3 regions of the Clostridium sp. MSTE9 genome follow, and region 1 is predicted to be linked to each of the others. Evidence: predicted binding sites of a transcription regulator. Region 1 holds the regulator's gene; each other region holds the start of a gene.
The links. Region 1 encodes HrcA, which represses chaperone genes, less so after heat shock. Its sites were predicted from a motif close to TGTTAGCACTCNNNNNNNNNGAGTGCTAACA; they were not measured.
Positions count from the first base shown of each region.

Region 2: HMPREF1141_RS02975 (Hsp20/alpha crystallin family protein) is a predicted target of HrcA. The motif match lies at 3,160-3,190, and genes of this name have one in related genera.
Region 3: HMPREF1141_RS15170 (co-chaperone GroES) is a predicted target of HrcA. The motif match lies at 2,133-2,163, and genes of this name have one in related genera.

Region 1 is NZ_AKFU01000039.1:46,113-52,302, reverse strand. It holds gene HMPREF1141_RS12095 (sensor histidine kinase) at 1-185, shown strand, start outside; gene HMPREF1141_RS12090 (response regulator) at 178-1,782, shown strand; gene HMPREF1141_RS12085 (DUF6809 family protein) at 1,903-2,202, opposite strand; gene HMPREF1141_RS12080 (hypothetical protein) at 2,345-2,524, opposite strand; gene HMPREF1141_RS12075 (CopG family transcriptional regulator) at 2,734-2,913, opposite strand; gene HMPREF1141_RS17375 (hypothetical protein) at 2,951-3,307, shown strand; gene hrcA (heat-inducible transcriptional repressor HrcA) at 3,421-4,446, shown strand; gene grpE (nucleotide exchange factor GrpE) at 4,518-5,096, shown strand; gene dnaK (molecular chaperone DnaK) at 5,198-6,190, shown strand, end outside.
Region 2 is NZ_AKFU01000013.1:47,500-53,689, forward strand. It holds gene HMPREF1141_RS02955 (argininosuccinate synthase) at 1-557, opposite strand, end outside; gene HMPREF1141_RS02960 (flavin reductase) at 819-1,322, shown strand; gene HMPREF1141_RS02965 (ankyrin repeat domain-containing protein) at 1,397-1,972, shown strand; gene HMPREF1141_RS02970 (DUF4261 domain-containing protein) at 1,980-2,849, shown strand; gene HMPREF1141_RS02975 (Hsp20/alpha crystallin family protein) at 3,286-3,726, shown strand; gene HMPREF1141_RS02980 (hypothetical protein) at 3,813-4,337, opposite strand; gene HMPREF1141_RS02985 (ATP-binding cassette domain-containing protein) at 4,426-5,220, opposite strand; gene HMPREF1141_RS02990 (ABC transporter permease) at 5,233-6,190, opposite strand, start outside.
Region 3 is NZ_AKFU01000051.1:91,609-97,798, reverse strand. It holds gene groL (chaperonin GroEL) at 138-1,769, opposite strand; gene HMPREF1141_RS15170 (co-chaperone GroES) at 1,808-2,092, opposite strand; gene HMPREF1141_RS15165 (hypothetical protein) at 2,474-3,301, opposite strand; gene HMPREF1141_RS15160 (class I SAM-dependent RNA methyltransferase) at 3,665-4,786, opposite strand; gene raiA (ribosome-associated translation inhibitor RaiA) at 4,893-5,441, opposite strand; gene HMPREF1141_RS15150 (fumarate hydratase) at 5,561-6,190, opposite strand, start outside.

The DNA.
Region 1 (6,190 bases):
GCAGCTTTGTTCCGAAGGACGGGTATGGCATTTATAACGTGAACGAGCGCATCAAGCTCTATTTTGGCGACGAATACGGGCTTGTGTATGAGAGCGAGGCCGGAAAGTGGACGCGGGCGATTCTGCGGATTCCGCAGTGGGAGCTTTTGGAGCCGCCGAACAACGAGGAGAATTTTGATGGATAACAAATACAGTCTGCTGATTGCCGACGATGACGAGATCACCCGGGAGGGAATCCGCAAATACCTGCTGCGGCAGTTCCCGTGCATCGAGTCTGTCTGGACAGCCAGGGACGGCCTGGAGGCTTATGAGCTGTTCGAGCAGAAGCATCCCGAGATCGTTTTTACCGATATTGCCATGCCCCGCTGCGATGGGCTGGAGCTGATTCAGACGCTGCACCAGAACGGGTATTCGCCGAAGGTGGTCATCATCAGCGCGCACGAGAACTTTTCCTACGCGCAGAACGCCGTGCGTCTGGGCGTGGGGGATTATCTGATCAAGCCGATTCTGCCGGCGCAGATCAAACAGATCACCCAGAAGCTGCTGGATGAAATCATTCAGCACGACACGTTTTTGAATAACATCAACGAGATGATGAACAAGTACCAGAAGAATCTTCCCATTCTGCGGGAGCGGTTTTTTCATTCCATTCTGCACGAGGAGCTGAGCGGGGAGCGGATTCTGGAAAAGGCCCGGCTGGTCGATCTGGACCTGACGGGCAAAAGCTATACCGTGGCGGTTTTGAAGGTAAGAGCCCACGCGCAGGAATACCAGAGTGAGGCGGAGCAGTTCGCCAACTTCTTTCCGGCTGTGATCGACACTGTCTTTCCGCCCGAAATACGCGTGTATCACAGAATGCTCGGCAGCTCGGACGAGGTTTTGATCCTCGTTTCCGACGACCCCGACACCAACCGGCTGTTCCGCGCGGCCAACGCCTCCCTGAACAAATTTTTGGCCAGCGCGAAAAAATATACCGGCCTGCTGGTGAGCGGCGCGCTCGGGCGCCAGTACAACAGCGCCGAGGGAATTCGCTCTTCCTACCGGGAGGCGGTCAACACGCTTTTGTCCGACGTGGGGCAGCCCGCGGATTCCATCCGCAATTATGAGGATATTTCTCCCAATCTGGACCAGGAGTTCCGGATGGACAGCGAGCTGGAAAGGAACCTGCTGCAAAGCGTGAAATATCAGTCTTACAGCCATTGTCTTGAGCTGATCGACCGCATGGCGGAGCAGGCGGCCAGCTTTGACAATGTGAAATTCGAGTATATCAAAACGTATTTTCTAAAGTTGACGGTACTGATTTTGCGGGAGCTTCAGGTCACCTATGCGGAAAAAGCGGATTTGCCCGTCCATTTCGACGGCCTGTTCGCCACGGAGGATCTGGAAAGCTGCCTGAGCTGGTTCAAGCTGTTCATCTGCAACGTTGTTTCGCGCTACCAGAAGCTCAACCAGGAGAAGGGGCATTCTCTCGTCAACCGAGCCAAGCACATCATCAGCGACCATATTGCCGACAGCAGCTTCAACATTGACGACGTTGCCTCGGTGCTGTATATCAGCTCCAATTATCTGCGCCAGATTTTCCGGCAGCAGTCCGGGGAATCCTTTGTGGAGTATCTGACGCGTATCCGCATGGAAAAAGCCCTGAAGCTTTTGCAGGACCCCGCCGCCAAGCTGAAAATTCAGGAGATTGCGGAGCAGACGGGCTTCAACAACCAGCGCTATTTTTCAGTCTGCTTTAAAAAATACTATGGCAAAACGCCCACGGAAGTTCGCGGGAATTAACCCTGCGTTTTCTGTTCCGATTTGTTTGAGAAATGTGTGTGAAAGGGGAAAGGTCGCCGGTGATACCGGCGGCCTTTTTATGTTATTTGTGGCCCGAGGGATTTTTGTATCTGTTTTATCCTAGTTGTCCGTTTTGCCGAAAATCAAATCGTCCATGCCGACAAAAGCTTCCGCCGTCATGGTAAGGCCGAGCCGGTAGCCGTAAATCAGGTTGCCGACCGCCGTGAGCCTGTTCAGCTCCCCTTGGGCGCCCACGTAGTTTTCAAATACGTTTTTGTCCTCCTCGTTCAGCCTTGCAAGAAGGCGCTCCTCATTTAGGGACAGTACCCGCAGGACCTCCTCGTATTCGGAATCGTGCCGGAAAGCGCATACCTCCGGCGATAGGTTGCCGTAAGCGAATTCTTCTAAAATGCTTGTCATTAAAATCATCCTTTCTTCATTTCCAACGATGCCTTGAAAGGATCGACAGCGCATGCTATAATATTTACGCCGCATGTGCTTTCGGGCATCTGTTGGTTTGGGGGAAGTGGCGTTTGTTTTCGTAGGGAAGCGCCGCTTCCTTTCATTTTTTATCGAGGTCGTCATGTACCTTATGAATGCCCCTGCGAATTACTTCTGCTCTGGAAATTTGCAGCTTCTCGCTGCTTTCCTTTAGTTTTTCAAACGTTTCATCGTCGGCTAAAAACTTAACAGATACATTCTTAGGGTTATCGGTTGGACGCCCCATTTTTTTCTTCCCCAAGGAATCACCTCACTTTTCGGGGTCACTAATACCTTAACTTACCCACCTCGAAAAGTCAAGATGAATTTGTGCTCCCTTTTTGTGGTTCCCAACGATGCCTTGAAAGGGCTGACAGCGCATGTTATACTATTTACGCCGCATGTGCTTTCGGGCATCTGTTGGTTTGGAGGAAGTGGCGGATTACTTTGTTGAGTTGTCGCCGCTTCCTTTCATTTTTTCAGGCTGTCATGCACCAGATCGATTCCTTTGCGGACAACTTCTGAAAGGGTGAGATCGAGCTTTTGTGTACATTCTGCCAGCTTCTCTTTTGTTTCTTTATCCACCCTTACAAAGATTCTGTCTTTCTTGGAATCGTCCGACGGCGGACGGCCAAGTTTTTTTTGCGCCATTTTCTCACCTCTTTATAGTGCGCACAATAATTATAACTTGTGTGCGCACAATAAGTCAATAGACTCAGGTGAGTTTACATTTAAATTTTTTATTATTTTATGGCTTTGCGGTGAAATAGGTTTTTTCTGCGGTTTCCCGCACAGGAAATTCTGCGATGCAGGCTTGTCCCTCGGGCCGGGGCAGGCCCTGCGCCAGCAGAATTTTCCGCGCCGTGAGAAATCTGCAAAAAATTTTATTTTAAAAAAATTTCGCCTGCGCGATGAGAAAAGCTATTTTCCCGCAGGCTATCCCGCGACTTATGTGCAGGTTTCACCTGCCGGGCTCAGCCTGCAACGAAAATTTGCCAATTTGGCGGAAATCCGGGAATGTTGCGGCTTTTCCGGTACACATTAATAATTAATTTACATTTGAAATCTTGACAATACCGGCCCGGAATGATAAATTATTAAATAGGAGTTAGCACTCAAAAGCATAGAGTGCTAAAATCTGAAAATGAGGTGGGAGGAATGGAGCTGAGCGATAGAAAACTGAAGGTGCTGGCGGCAATTGTAGATGCTTATGTAAAAACCGGCGAGCCGGTCGGGTCGAAAGCGCTGGCCGCCGATTTGGGCGTTTCCTCCGCCACGGTAAGAAATGAAATGGCCGATCTCGCAGAGATCGGGCTTTTAGAGCAGCCGCATACCTCCGCCGGGCGGATTCCTTCCCAGAAGGGCTACCGCGTATATATCGACTGTGTGATGAGTCTCAAACCCGTCACACAGGAAGAGCAGCGGTATTTGGAGGGAATGCTGTTTTCGAGCGCATACGACCAGCAGAAGCTGCTGGAGGGCGTATCGCATATGCTGGCGGGGCTGACCCGCTTTGCGGCGGTTTCCACCGCTCCGTCGGGCAAAAAAGCGGACATTCGCGCGCTGCAGTTTGTGCAGACGAGCCGCAGAACCGCCATGCTGATTCTGCTGACCTCGGCGGGCACGATGAAGCACCAGATTTTTCGCTGCGAATTCGATTTATCCCCCGAGATTCTGCGGGTATTTTTCCGCGTGCTCAACGAACGCCTGGCCGGCGTGCCCGTGGCCGCCGTCACCCCGGCGTATATTCAGACCCTGGCCGCTTCTCTCGGCGATCTGACGGTGATGATGTCCTCGGCGCTGATGGCGCTGCTGGAGGCCGCGCAGGAATCCGTTGAACCGGAGGTTCGCCTCAACGGGCAGATGAACCTGCTGTTCCACCCCGAGTTTGAACGCGGCAACGCCCGCAGAGTGATGGATTTTCTGGAGCGTCCGCAGGATTTGGCGGAGCTTCTTCTGCAGCCGCAGAAAGAGGTTCGCGTGATGATCGGAGATGAAACCCGGCATCCCGAGCTGCGGGAATCGAGCATTATTGTGGCGCAGTATGCAATTGACGGCCAGCGCGCCGGTGCAATCGGCATCATCGGCCCCACCCGCATGGATTACGCGGGGCTGATCGGCAAGCTGGATTACCTGTCTCACACAGTGGGGCGACTTCTGACGGAGCTTCGTCAGGAGGAATAATCAATCAATTCAAAATTGAACTAATAGAATGACGGGCTGCCGCGGGACGGCAGCGGAAAGGGGCAATCTCCTTGAGCAAACAGGATGCCGCGAAAAAGGCGGAGCAGCAGGCCGAACAGGCCGCAGAGACAGAGAAAGAAAAGGATTGTAACGCGGCGGAGCAGCCGCAGGCGGAAACGCCGGGAGACGCACAGCTGAAAAAGCTGCAGGAGCAGCTTGAGCAGTCCGCAGCCGATCTTGCAAAGCAGAAGGACCTGCTTTTGCGCACCGCGGCGGAATACGATAACTACCGCAAGCGCACCGAGCGCGAGAAAACAATGGTTTATACAGACGCCGCGGCGGATACCATTGAAAAGGTTCTGCCGGTCTGCGACAATCTGGAGCGCGCGCTGGCTCAGCAGGGCGGCACCGTGGAGGATTTTCGCAAGGGCGTTGAAATGGTTCTCACCCAGCTGAACGGCACGCTCGAGAAAATGGGCGTTACGGCGATCGGTCAGCAGGGCGAACCGTTTGATCCCGAGGTACACAATGCCGTCTCTCATATTGAGGATGAAAATCTGGGCGAGAATGTCGTTGCCGAGGTGCTGCAAAAGGGTTACCGCATTGGCGATCGCATTATCCGCCACGCGATGGTTCAAGTGGCCAACTGACGGTCTGATCAGAAGAATCCGCCGCGATTTAACGGCGGTTGCCGAATCGGTTCGGCTTGATTTTATAAAAATAATAACCTAACTTTTTGGAGGTAATAAGTATGGCAAAAACAATTGGTATCGACTTAGGAACAACCAACTCCTGCGTAGCTGTTATCGAAGGCGGCGAGCCTGTCGTTATTCCAAACGCGGAAGGCGCGCGCACCACTCCGTCTGTTGTGGCGTTTTCCAAAACCGGCGAGCGCATGGTGGGTCAGGTGGCAAAGCGCCAGGCCATCACCAACCCCGAGCGCACCATTTCTTCCATTAAAAGAGAAATGGGCTCCTCTTACAAGGTGAATATCGACGGCAAGAGCTACACCCCGCAGGAAATCTCTGCGATGATCCTGCAAAAGCTGAAGGCGGACGCAGAAGCGTACCTGGGCGAACCGGTTACCTCCGCGGTCATCACTGTTCCCGCTTACTTTACCGACGCACAGCGTCAGGCGACAAAGGACGCCGGCAAGATTGCCGGTCTGGATGTCAAGAGAATCATCAACGAACCGACGGCCGCGGCTCTTTCCTATGGAATTGACAAGGGCAACGACCAGAAGGTCATGGTATACGATCTGGGCGGTGGTACGTTCGATGTGTCCATCATCGAGATGGGCGACGGTGTACAGGAGGTTCTCGCCACTGCCGGCAACAATCGCCTTGGCGGCGACGATTTCGACAAGCGCGTCATGGACTGGATGGTCGACAGCTTCAAGAGGGAAGCCGGCATTGATCTGAGCGGCGACAAAATGGCGATGCAGCGCCTGAAGGAAGCTGCTGAAAAGGCGAAGATCGAGCTTTCCGGCATGACCTCCGCTTCCATCAACCTGCCGTTCATCACGGCGGACGCAACCGGCCCGAAGCACCTGGATTTGACCCTTTCCCGCGCGAAGTTCAACGAGCTGACCGCTGATCTGGTAGAAAAGACCATGGGCCCCGTGCGCCAGGCGCTGCAGGATTCCGGCCTGCAGATTTCCGACATCAGCAAGGTGCTGATGGTCGGCGGTTCTTCCAGAATCCCCGCGGTACAGGATGCGGTCAAGAGCCTGACCGGCAAAGAC
Region 2 (6,190 bases), on a different contig from region 1:
CACAGGTTCTTATCCTTGGAATAGCTGGTTTCCTTCGTAAAGCTCAGCGGAATATTGTGGGATTCCGCATACTCGATCTCTTCTTCTCTGGATTTGATGTCCCATACTCTCCACGGAGCGATAACAGTCATTTCAGGGGCCAGCGCCTTGATGGTCAGCTCAAACCGAACCTGATCATTGCCCTTGCCGGTGCAGCCGTGGCAGATGGCGTCCGCGCCCTCAGCCTTGGCGATCTCGACGAGCCGCTTTGCGATGATGGGTCTTGCAAAAGAAGTGCCCAGCAGATATTTGCTCTCGTAAACCGCATTCGCCTTCAGGGTCGGCCAGATGTAATCCTCGACAAAGGTCTTTTTCAGGTCTGCAATATACAGCTTGGAAGCGCCGGTTTTTCTCGCCTTTTCTTCCAGACCGGCCAGCTCGCCGTCGCCCTGACCAACATCCGCGGCCACCGCGATGATCTCGCAGTCCTCATAATTTTCCTTCAGCCAGGGGATGATGACAGATGTATCTAAGCCGCCGGAATACGCCAGCACAATTTTCTTGATTTGCTTTGCCATAAGTAGCACTCCTTTTTCATCAATCTTTTTTCCACGCTAAGTCTTGTGTTTAATTATACGCTTTAAGTTCAAAAAATCAACCCCATTTTGCATAATTATTCAATTTATCCATTCGCGACAAAGATTGACCCAAAAGCTTGCCCCGTTTGGATAGAATGAATAATTCCCATGTCAGGCTCGTGCACCGCAAAATCCGCTTGCATTTTTTCCATATGGTGGGTATGATAAAAATGAAACGAATCAAAAATGGAGGTTACGATAATGTTGGAGAAAATCAAGCCGGAAGACCTGTCGATCAACCCCTTCACCCTGATCGGCAAAGAATGGATGCTGATTTCCGCAGGGACCGAGCAGAAATATAACATGATGACCGCCAGCTGGGGAGCCCTGGGAGTATTCTGGGGCAAAAACGTAGCCAGTGTCTATATTCGCCCGCAGCGGTACACTCTGGAATTTGTGAATGAACAGGAATATTATGCCCTGAACTTTTTCGAGGACTCCTACAAAAAAGCGCTGGCCTACTGCGGCGCTCATTCAGGCCGCGACGTAGACAAGGCAAAGGAGAGCGGGCTGACCCCTGCCTTTGACGCGAAAGCACCGTATTTTCAAGAAGCAAAGCTGGTGCTGATCTGCCGCAAGCTGCACTGCCAGAAGCTTGACCCTGCCGGGTTTATCGATCCTGCCCTCGACGGCCAGTGGTACCCCGAGAAGGATTACCACCACATTTTCCAGGGTGAAATCGTAGAAATTTTGCAAAAAAAATAACCACAAAGCTTCCGAAGCCGCCCCCGCCTGAGGAGCGGCTTTTGCCTTGCCATAAAAGCCGCAGGAGTTGAATTATGAATCTACAGAAAGCAGATTATGGAACCATCACCCAATTTGGCTCACTGGATGATTTAAATCAGAAACTCAGTATGCAGACTCAAAGCTTAGGTGACGTTCTTGAGCAGACTGATGCGAACGGAATCAGTTTATTGCAGAAGGCATTGATCGGCAGAAAATTTGACATCGCCAAATATCTGCTTGATGAAGGAGCGAAAATAAATATTATTTCGAAAGACGGCTGCAATGAGTTACATTATCTCGCCGCAAATATCAATTTTGATGCCGCTATTCCAGTCGCCCGGTTATTAATCAAACACAGCGCTGATTTAAACCATGTGGATAAAAAATATGGAGACTCCGCTCTGCTCTCCCTTTGCCTGGAGCTTCTGAAACGACACACAGAAGAAGGCATGAAGTTCCTCGAAGAGATTTTATCACAAGATATTGGCCTTGATATCGTCAACAAATCAGGTGTATGTGTCAGAACTTTACTCCATGAGCGAGGGACGGACAGAATGAAATTGTTGTTAAAAGATAAGGAAAAACAGAAAACCGCCCTCGCCCTGAATGAGAAATATAGAGAGGATTGACATTCCCATGGAAAACCGCACCGATTCATTTGTAGACCACTGGCATTCCGTTTATTTTTTCATGCCGCTTTTTGAGGCTCCTGTTACGATGCCGTCTTTGGAGGAATTCCGCGGCGCGCTCACCCGAACCTTCGGCGAGGTGGAACTGATCGCAGAAAATCCCAAGATGCCCGCGCAGCCCGGTGAGCTGCTGGGGGCTGCCCTGTGGGAGCATCCTGCCTACTACGCAAAGGAGGAGAAAAGCGTTCCCTCCCAGCTGGTTCTATATGGAGCGAACAAATTTGACCAAGAGCTGTGGAACGAACAGATCACCGCGCAATTCTGGGACCTGCCCGATAAAGAGGAATGGCTTGCGCGGTGCCGATACTCCATTATGGCCAGCAACATGCTTGCCGCAAACCTGCCGGTCATGGAGCGCTTTCAAATTATGGCGGAGTATGCCGACCTGATTCTGGAGCTGTTCCCCGCGTGCATCGGCATCTATTGGCCCCACAGCCAGCGACTTACCACGCGCGAGGATTTTCTGAACACCCGCTGGCAATCAAAAGAGCTTCATTTTTTAGACGGCGGTGTAAATGTACGCTTCTTCAACGTCAACAGCTCGGACGAAATGGTATTCGACACGCTCGGCCTCACGCCCATCGGCCTGCCGGACCTGCAATGTCATTGTAAGGATTTGGACCCCAACGATATGGCGGGTTACCTGTATAATCTGGCCGCCTACCTGTACCGCAGCGGAGATGTGATTGAGGACGGCAACACCGTAGAGGGGCTCACCCACGAAAAATGGCGCTGCCGGCGGGAAGACGCTCTGGCCGGCCCCGCCCGTATGGTGTTGGATATCCATGCAGGCAAATATGCAGGCGGCAACCGCTGACGAATTTCGTTCTTCTCCAACAGAGCTTGCCCCGGGCGATTTTATTTCACAATTTTATTTTTGTGGGAGAACCGTTTTTCTATATGGTTCCCGCACGGGAATTTCTGGTTGTGCGGTGCTTGCCCTTCGTGCCGGGGCGAGCACCTATTTTCGCGAAAGGGCGAAAGTAGGCAAAGACCTTCCAAGGGAGGAGCCTTGGCGAGTCTTTGCTTCCTTTCTTTTCGCAAGAAAGGAAGGGCCCGGCCCTGCCTGAGGAGCAAGCCTGCCCAAATATGACTTTTCTTCGCATGAAGATTAAACTTTCTGTTAAAATTAGCACTCTCGTGTTGACAGTGCTAATTCTGCGTATTATAGTATAGACGTACCAAGAAAGAAGATCCTAATCAAGAGCTTCTAAGTGGGCATGAAGATCAGAATTTGATAGGAGGAATGATTTATGTTGCCCAGCCTTTTTGGTGAAAATCTATTTGATAACTTTTTTGAAGACCCGTTTGAAAAAAGCCTCTTCGGCGGCCGTAACCCGCTGTATGGCAGACGCGGCCAGAATCTGATGAAAACCGATGTGAAGGAGCTGCCTCAGGCGTATGAGCTGGCGGTAGACCTGCCCGGTTTCCAGAAGGATGAAATCCATGTGGATCTCAGCAATCATTACCTGACCATCAGCGCTTCAAAGGGTATGAGCAAAGAAGAAAAAGATAAGGATGGCCAGTATATCCGCCAGGAGCGTTACAGCGGCTCCTGCTCACGCAGCTTCTATGTCGGTGATGTAAGGCCCGAAGAAGTCAGCGCAAGATACGAAAACGGTATTTTAACACTTTCCTTGCCCAAGAAGAACGCAAAGGCTCTGCCGAGTTCTTCTGAAATCTCGATTCAATAAACCGAGCGCGGCAGAGCAATGCCTCTCCACGAACAATCAAAAAGCCCGTTCCGGCTTTCAGCCGGAACGGGCTTTTTTCTGTCCGATTACTTTTTTAGGTACTTCAGCCAAGACCTCGCAAAGCAGATAACATAATAAAGTCCTGCCGCCAGCAACACCATAGAACTGAATCTGGCCAGGAATGACACCAGCAGCATAACATAGGCCATCGCCAAAAACAGAGCCGAAACCCTCCAGGAATCCATCAGCTGTACCGTATCCATCGGGCGGCGCAGCTTTACCTCCACCTGATTAATCGCAAAAATCAGACAGTACGAAACAAACAGTGCGGCGCAGGTCATCAGAACCCGCAGCGCCAGCAGACCATACACCCCCAGTAAATTCGTCACACCCAGCGCGTCCAGCACGTAAATGATGCCGGTGACAGGCAACAGAATCAGCGAATACAGGCGGGTGTCCTCAAATCGGTCGCCGTACGAATCCAGTTCCTTTGCGCCGAACCAGAGCAGCGCGTACCCTACAAAATCCGGCAGCAGCCCCAGCACGCCATTCCCAAACGGAAGGCTGTAATCCAGAAACAGAAAAATAGTACCAAGCAATAGTTTTGTCATTGTGCTTCCCTCTCCCCTCATATTCTCCATCATACAGAAAAAAAGGCCTGCAAAGCAAGCCTTTTTGAAAAACAAGCGAAAAGATTGGTCAGGAAAGCAGCATCCGGTCGTTCACCAGCGCATCACCCTGCGCAGACTGGAACCGTTTGAGCAGCTCCTCCACCGTCAGGTTTTTCTTTTCCTCGCCCTCAATATCGAACAGGATACGGCCCTCGTTCATCATGATGATACGGTTGCCGTAGGCCAGAGCGTCCTTCATATTGTGCGTGACCATCAGCGCGGTCAAATTGTCGCGCTTGATAAACTCATCGGTCAGGCGCAGAACTGTCGCCGCCGTTTTGGGGTCCAGCGCAGCGGTGTGCTCGTCGAGCAGCAGCAGCTTCGGCTTTTGCAGCGTCGCCATCAAAAGCGTCAGCGCCTGACGCTGACCGCCGGAAAGCAGGCCCACCTTACTGTTCAGGCGATCCTCCAGACCAAGCTCCAGCACCTTCAGCTGTTCGCGGTAGGCGGCTCTTTCCTCTTTCGTAATGCCCCAGCGCAGCGTGCGGCTTTGGCCGCGGCGGTTGGCCAGCGCAAGGTTCTCTTCAATCCACATGCTGCCCGCCGTGCCGCGCATCGGGTCCTGAAACACACGGCCCAGCAGCTTTGCGCGTTTAAATTCCGGCAGGAAAGTGATATCCTGCCCATCCAGCTCAATTTTGCCGCCGTCACAGGGGAACACCCCGGCGATCAGGTTCAGCAGGGTACTTTTGCCCGCGCCGTTTCCGCCAATGATCGTGGCGAAATCGCCCGGCTTCAGGTGAAGGTTCAGATTGACCAGCGCCCTTTTTTCATTGACCGTGCCCTTATTGAAGGTACGGCATACATTTGTCAGTTTCAGCATTGCCATTCCTCCTTAACCCTGTTGGTTCGGCTCGTCAGGATCCTTGTCCGAATCGTCGATCGCGTCCTCAAAAGCCTTGTCGGGCACCATTCTGCCCGGGCTGTTCGCCGCGCGGCGAGCCATAGAATCCTGGAACATTCTGCTCATGGTAGGCGTAAACAGTGCCAGCGCCACCACGATGGAGGACAGCAGCTTCATATCCTGCGATTTCAGGCCGTAGAACAGAACCACGGCAATGATGATGCGGTAAACCACCGAGCCAGCGATCATGGCGATCAGGCGCGGCAAGAAGCCCATGATGCGCCCCAGAAGCACTTCGCCGATAATAACGGAAGCAAGGCCGATTACGATGGTGCCGATGCCCATGCTCACATCGCCGAAGCCCTGCACCTGCGCCACCAAAGCGCCGGAGAGGCCGACAAGACCGTTTGACAGCACCAGAGCCAGAATGACCATGGTGTCGGTATTCACACCAAGCGAGCGCACCATATGGGGATTGTTGCCGGTCGCCCGGATGGCACTGCCCAGCTCGGTTCCAAAAAACCAGTAAAGCAGGAAGATCATCGCAACCGCGACCACGCCGCCCAGCAGAAGCTGCGCGTTATAGCGGGAGAGCATGGGCAGCCAGCCACCCACCTGCACGTCCACCGTATCCACACCGAGCAGGGGGACGTTGGCCCTGTCGTGCATGACGCGCAGATTGATCGAATACAGCGCCGTCATGGTTAAAATCCCCGCGAGGATTCCCGGGATTTTCATTTTCGTATTCAAAAAGCCGGTAATAAATCCGCAGAGCATACCGCCCATCAGCGAAAAAATCAACGTAAGAAAAGGGTTCATCCCGCTCTCGGTCAGAATGGCGGAAATCGCGCCGCCGGTAGCGAACGAACCGTCAACCGTCAGATCCGGAAAGTCCAGAATCCGGAAGGTAATGTAAACGCCGAGCGTCATAATTCCCCACAAAACACCC
Region 3 (6,190 bases), on a different contig from region 1:
TTCAATATCAAAAGCCGATGTCACGTCACAAAGCGGAGCGCAGCTCTTTCTTTGGCAATTGTGACAGAGAAAGGTTTTTCCGCATAAAAAAAGCGATGCTGAAACCAGCATCGCTTTTTTTCAGATGTGTTTTAGGCTTAATACATGCCGCCCATGCCGCCGTCTGCAGGCATTGCGGGAGCAGCCACCGGCTCCTTCTTATCCGCAACCAGAGATTCGGTGGTCAGAATCATGGCCGCGATGGAAGCGGCGTTCTGCAGCGCAGAACGGGATACCTTGGTAGGATCAACGATACCCGCATTGATCATATCGCCGTACTCCTGCGTCAGCGCGTTAAAGCCATAGCCGACCTTGTTTTCCTTCTTCAGGTTCTCAACAATAACGGAACCTTCGAGGCCCGCGTTCACGGCAATCTGACGCACGGGTTCTTCCAGAGCTTTCAGAACGATCTGCACGCCGGTCTTTTCGTCGCCTTCCGTGCTTTCCAGCAGCTTCTCCGCCGCGGGAATCGCGTTGATGAACGCAACGCCGCCGCCGGCCACGATGCCCTCTTCCACAGCAGCCTTGGTTGCCGCCAGAGCATCTTCAATGCGCAGCTTCTTCTCTTTCATTTCCACTTCGGTAGCGGCGCCGACCTTGATGACCGCAACACCGCCGGCAAGCTTCGCCAGGCGCTCCTGCAGCTTCTCACGGTCGAAGTCGGAGGTAGTGGTCTCGAGCTGAGCGCGGATCTGAGCCACTCTGTCCTTGATTTCATCGGAGTTACCGGCACCGTCTACGATGATGGTGTTCTCTTTGTCCACCTTCACCTGACGGGCACGGCCCAGCTGAGCAATCGTGGTGTCCTTCAGCTCCAGGCCAAGCTCTTCAGAGATCACCTGGCCGCCAGTCAGAACCGCAATATCGCGCAGCATATCTTTTCTTCTGTCGCCAAAGCCGGGGGCCTTTACGCCAACGCAGGTAAAGGTGCCGCGCAGCTTGTTGAGGATCAGGGTGGTCAGCGCCTCGCCCTCGATGTCCTCAGCGATCATCACGAGCTTCTTGCCGGACTGTACGATACTCTCGAGCAGGGGCAGAATCTCCTGAATGTTAGAAATCTTCTTATCGGTAATGAGGATATAGGCGTCGTCGATTACGGCCTCCATCTTATTGGTATCAGTTACCATATAAGGGGTGATATAGCCGCGGTCAAACTGCATGCCTTCTACAACCTCGGAGTATGTCTCGGCAGTCTTGGACTCTTCCACGGTGATTACGCCGTCAGAGCTGACCTTTTCCATCGCTTCCGCGATCAGCTTGCCGATGAATTCATCCGCAGAGGAAACGGTAGCCACTCTCGCGATATCGTCGGAGCCGGAAACCTTTTTGGAATTGTCGATGATCGCTTTGACAGCAGCGTCAACCGCTTTCTGCATTCCCTTGCGCAGGATCATGGGGTTAGCGCCTGCAGCCAGATTCTTCATGCCCTCGCGGACCAGAGCCTGTGCCAGCAGAGTGGCGGTGGTGGTACCGTCGCCGGCCACGTCGTTGGTTTTGATCGCAACCTCTTTGACGAGCTGTGCGCCCATGTTCTCAAAGGCATCCTCGAGCTCGATCTCTTTGGCGATGGTTACGCCGTCGTTGGTGATCAGCGGAGCGCCGAACTTCTTATCGAGCACCACGTTGCGGCCTTTCGGGCCCAGGGTAATCTTAACGGTATCGGCCAGCTGGTTTACGCCGCTCATCAGAGCTTTTCTGGCTTCCACGTCGAAAATAATCTGCTTTGCCATACTGCATTCCTCCTAAATTTCTGAATCAAAATGAAAAATCATTCCACAACAGCAAGAATATCCGACTGCCGTACAATGGTGTACTCTTCGCCGTCGATCTTCACTTCTGTTCCGGCATATTTGCTGCTGATGACCTTATCGCCCACCTTTACGTACATGGTAACCTCTTTGCCGTCTACCATACCGCCGGGGCCGACCGCGATAACAGACGCGATCTGGGGCTTCTCTTTTGCGGAACCGGCCAGCAGGATACCGCTCTTTGTGGTTTCCTCTGCCTCTTCCATTTTAATCAGAACTCTGTCGGAAAGTGGTTTGATCGTCATTTCCTATTTCCTCCTTATAAAAAATCAAATGATTGATTTGGTTTAGCACTCAATATCCTCGAGTGCTAAGACTTATTTTAGCCGCTGGACACATAAAAATCAAGAGGTTTTTTCCTAAAATACGGAATTTCATAATTTTTTTACAATTGCTATCTTTGCTTTTTGAGGTTAGCTTTCCTCTCAAATTTTACCTGATTCATCCAGAATAAAATAAGGGCCTCCTTCCGACTTCGAAATAGCCGAAAGGGGGCCTGTGTAAAATTCATGGCTGAACGCTCCGATTTAGATCAAAATACACGGCTTCCGACATACAGTGATAAGAATTTCCGTTATAGGAAACGGTAATATATGGCTGAATCGCGGCGCTCTTCAAGTTCGTTTTTATCCGTAATCAACCGCATATATTTGAAAGCTCTCGATATCCGACGCTGTTTTTGTGGTTGAATAATAATCTTTTGCATCCTTTGTCGCTTCTTCATCATATTTCCAGTTTATCGCTTCAGCCGATATCCGGTTTGAATCCTCTGAAATTACAGCGTGAAAGGTTATCGTATCCGGATGTTTGGATGGTACCGCTACTCTGTAGGTCAGCATCATATCCTCAGTCGCCGTATCCAGAAGATCGATTCTATTTTCAAACATAAAGCAATTTTTTGTTTCTGCATAAGGAACAGGCTGAATATCATATTTTCCAACCGGAGATTCCGTTAAAATTCCGTTTTCTTCCATTCTGATCCCAGTAACTATTGTTTTTTCCTGTATTTTTTCTTTGAATATTACTTTTAGTTGAATTTCGCGGCTCTCTTTATCGTCTCCCGATACCAGCCAATCAGCGGAAGAAACGAAAAGCTCTTGATTCTGCTCCGTAACTACCGATTGAATCTGAAAAAACTTTTTTAATTGATTCATGATCTTATCATTTTCCGAATTGGTAAAATCACCTTTTACCGTTCCAAAAAAGCTAAGTTCCGACCACCATGCAGGATTGTTTCCACTGTCAGGATGAAGATAGCCCTCAGTAGGATAAAACTCTATGGAGTCAATCACAGGGGCCGGGTTTTCCAAAGCTGAATGCTCTATTTTATCGATTTCAGATGCAGAACCAGTTGCTGAAAAACGTTCTTCTTTTATCCACTCTATACACGAAGCGGAGGATACCATGATAAAACAAATCAGAAGAAATAAAAAGCATCGAAAGTGTACTTTCATGATCCCACCTCATAACTTACATAAATTCAAAATGGAATAGAAGGTATTCACAGTAAGTAACATTACCTCCTATCCCATTGCATACGAATCAGTGTTTTCAGTCAATTACCATCAATAAATACTTTGGGAAGTGATTCGTTTATTATTCGGCTTACCAAAAGCCTCTCCGCTTCCCGTTCTATTGTTTTCTTACAGGTCTTTGAAAGATTTATACATTTTCCAATTTTTATTTACAATAGCATGAATTGACATATTTTAAATATATTAATAAGAAATATATTGGTATAAAAATATATTATTATTGATAATAAAAGTAAAAGGCAGGATTCCATGTGGAATCCTGCCTTTTACTTTCTCTCTCTTCTACGCTTTATAATAGCTGTACAGCTGGCATTTGATCATTCCGTTATACAGCTTGCGGCGCTTGTCTGCAGGACGGCCAAAGCAGCTTTCAAACGTTTCGTCGGGGCTGATGATGTGGTAGCTCCAGCCGCGTTTGGGAACAAAGCGCTGCCCCATGGCCGTATACAGCTCCTCCGCCTGACTCAGGTCGAGCAGGCGCTCGCCGTAGGGCGGGTTGCAGATCACACAGCCGCGCTCGCCCTCTTCCGCAAAGTCGCGGATGTCGCGCTTTTCCGCCCGGATATGGGCGATGACGCCGGCCTTTTTCGCGTTTTCCAGCGTCAGGGCAACGGCCGCGCCGTCGATATCATAACCGGTAGCAAGGAAGGTGCTGTCACGCCGAACCAGATCCTGCGCGCGCGCTTTTTCGCGTATCCACACGCTTTCATCTATCCCCTTCCAGCTCTGCGCAGCAAAGCTCCGCTGCAGGCCGGGGGCGATGTTCATCGCGAGCAGCGCCGATTCGATGAGAATCGTGCCAGAGCCGCAAAACGGGTCGTACACGTGGGAATCCGGCCAAAGACGGGCCAGCTTCGCCATCGACGCAGCCAGCGTTTCTTTGATCGGGGCCTCCGCCGCGTTGGGGCGGTAGCCGCGCTTATGCAGCCCCACGCCGCTGGTATCGAGCATCACGCTGACAGTATCCTTTAAAATCAGGAACTGTACCTGATACATATCGCCGGATTCCTCGAACCACGGGATGCGATATTTCAGCTTCAGGCGTTCCACAATGGCCTTTTTGATGATGGACTGGCAGTCCGGAACGCTGGAAAGCTGAGAGCTGAGCGAACGTCCCTTGACCGGGAAACGGTCCTTCTTGCCGATCCACTGCTCCCACGGCAGGGCCTTTACCGCCTGAAACAGCTGCTCAAAGGTAACGGCACGGAACGTGCCGAGCAGCACAAGCACCCTCTCGCTGTAACGGGAGCAGAGATTCGCGCGCGCCAGCATTTCTTCGCTGCCTGCGAACACCACGCGCCCGTTCTGGGGCTCTACCTGCTGCGCGCCCATATCCCGCAGTTCTTCCGCCACCAGGCCTTCTACGCCCAGCAGGCAGGGGCATACCAGTTGAAATTGATCCATTGTGTTTCTCTCCGTATCTGAAAAAATAGCGGGCAAAAATTTTGTGTTTTACCCGGGAAATAAAACGGGGGCCGCAGTCTGACGCGGCCCCCGCTGACTCACTATATTATTCCGCATCCGGCTCCAATAAACCGTAATCGCCGTTTTTGCGCTGATATACTACATTGATTTCACCCGTAGCGCCGTTGCGGAACATGTAAAACTGATGACCGAGCAGGTTCATCTGCAAAATTGCTTCTTCCACCGTAAGGGGCTTCACCGGGAAATGCTTGGTGCGCACAATCCGATATTCCTCTTCTTCGGCGACTGCGGCAGGCTCGGCTTCTTCCGGCGTTTCCGTCACGAGCTGATCCAGCGCCGCAGAATGAATCTGCTTGTCCAGACGGCTCTTGTTCTTGCGAATCTGCCGGCCCAGAGCACTGATGACCTGATCCAGCGCGTCGTTCATTTCAAAATCGGTAGCCTCCGCACGATAAATCATGCCCTTGCTCCGGATTGTGATTTCAACCGTCTGACGGTTGCGCTCCAGCGTGACCACCACATGAGCGTCCGCGTCCGCATCGAAGATCTTATCAAAACGGGAAAGCTTTTTGGTTGCCAGGCTCTTGAAGTGATCTTTGAGTGTGACCTTACGTCCAGTAATCGTGATATTCATGTACGCATCTCCTTTGCAAATGGAAATCGCAGAGTTTTCGGAACATATTCCTGAAAATTGACCCGAACTCTCTGGGAGTATTATAACATAAATACCGAAAAAATAGAAGTAGTTCGATCTTAAATGATCATTTTTTTATGCCGGGTCACATGACAGCCGACGTTGACCGCAACGGGCAGGCCGGCAATGTGTGTTGCGTAGGTCTCGATATTCACGGCCAGCGCGGTCACATCGCCGCCAAAGCCCTGCGGGCCGACGTTCAGCTCGTTGACCGCGCGGAGCATATCCTGCTCGAGCTGATGGTAAAACGGGTCGGGGTTCGGCTCATCCAGCGGGCGGCACAGCGCCTTTTTAGCCAACTGTGCGCACAGCTCGAAATCGCCGCCGATCCCAACGCCCAGCACGACGGGAGGACAGGGGTTGCCGCCCGCAAGGCGGACGGTCTCCGTGACAAAATCGATCATCTGCTGCGGCCCGGCCGCCGGGGTCATCATCTTCAGGCGGCTCATATTCTCGCTGCCGAAGCCTTTAGGGCAGGCGGTCAGCGTCACACGGTCGCCGGGCACAATGCGGGTGTGCAGCACGGCGGGGGTATTATCCTCGGTATTGATGCGGCGCAGCGGATCGCCTACCACGGAGCAGCGGAGCAGTCCCTCTACATAGCCGCGGCGGACACCCTCATTCACGGCGTTCTCAAACGAGCCGCCGATGAGGTGCACCTCCTGCCCAATCTCCGCGAACACAACCGC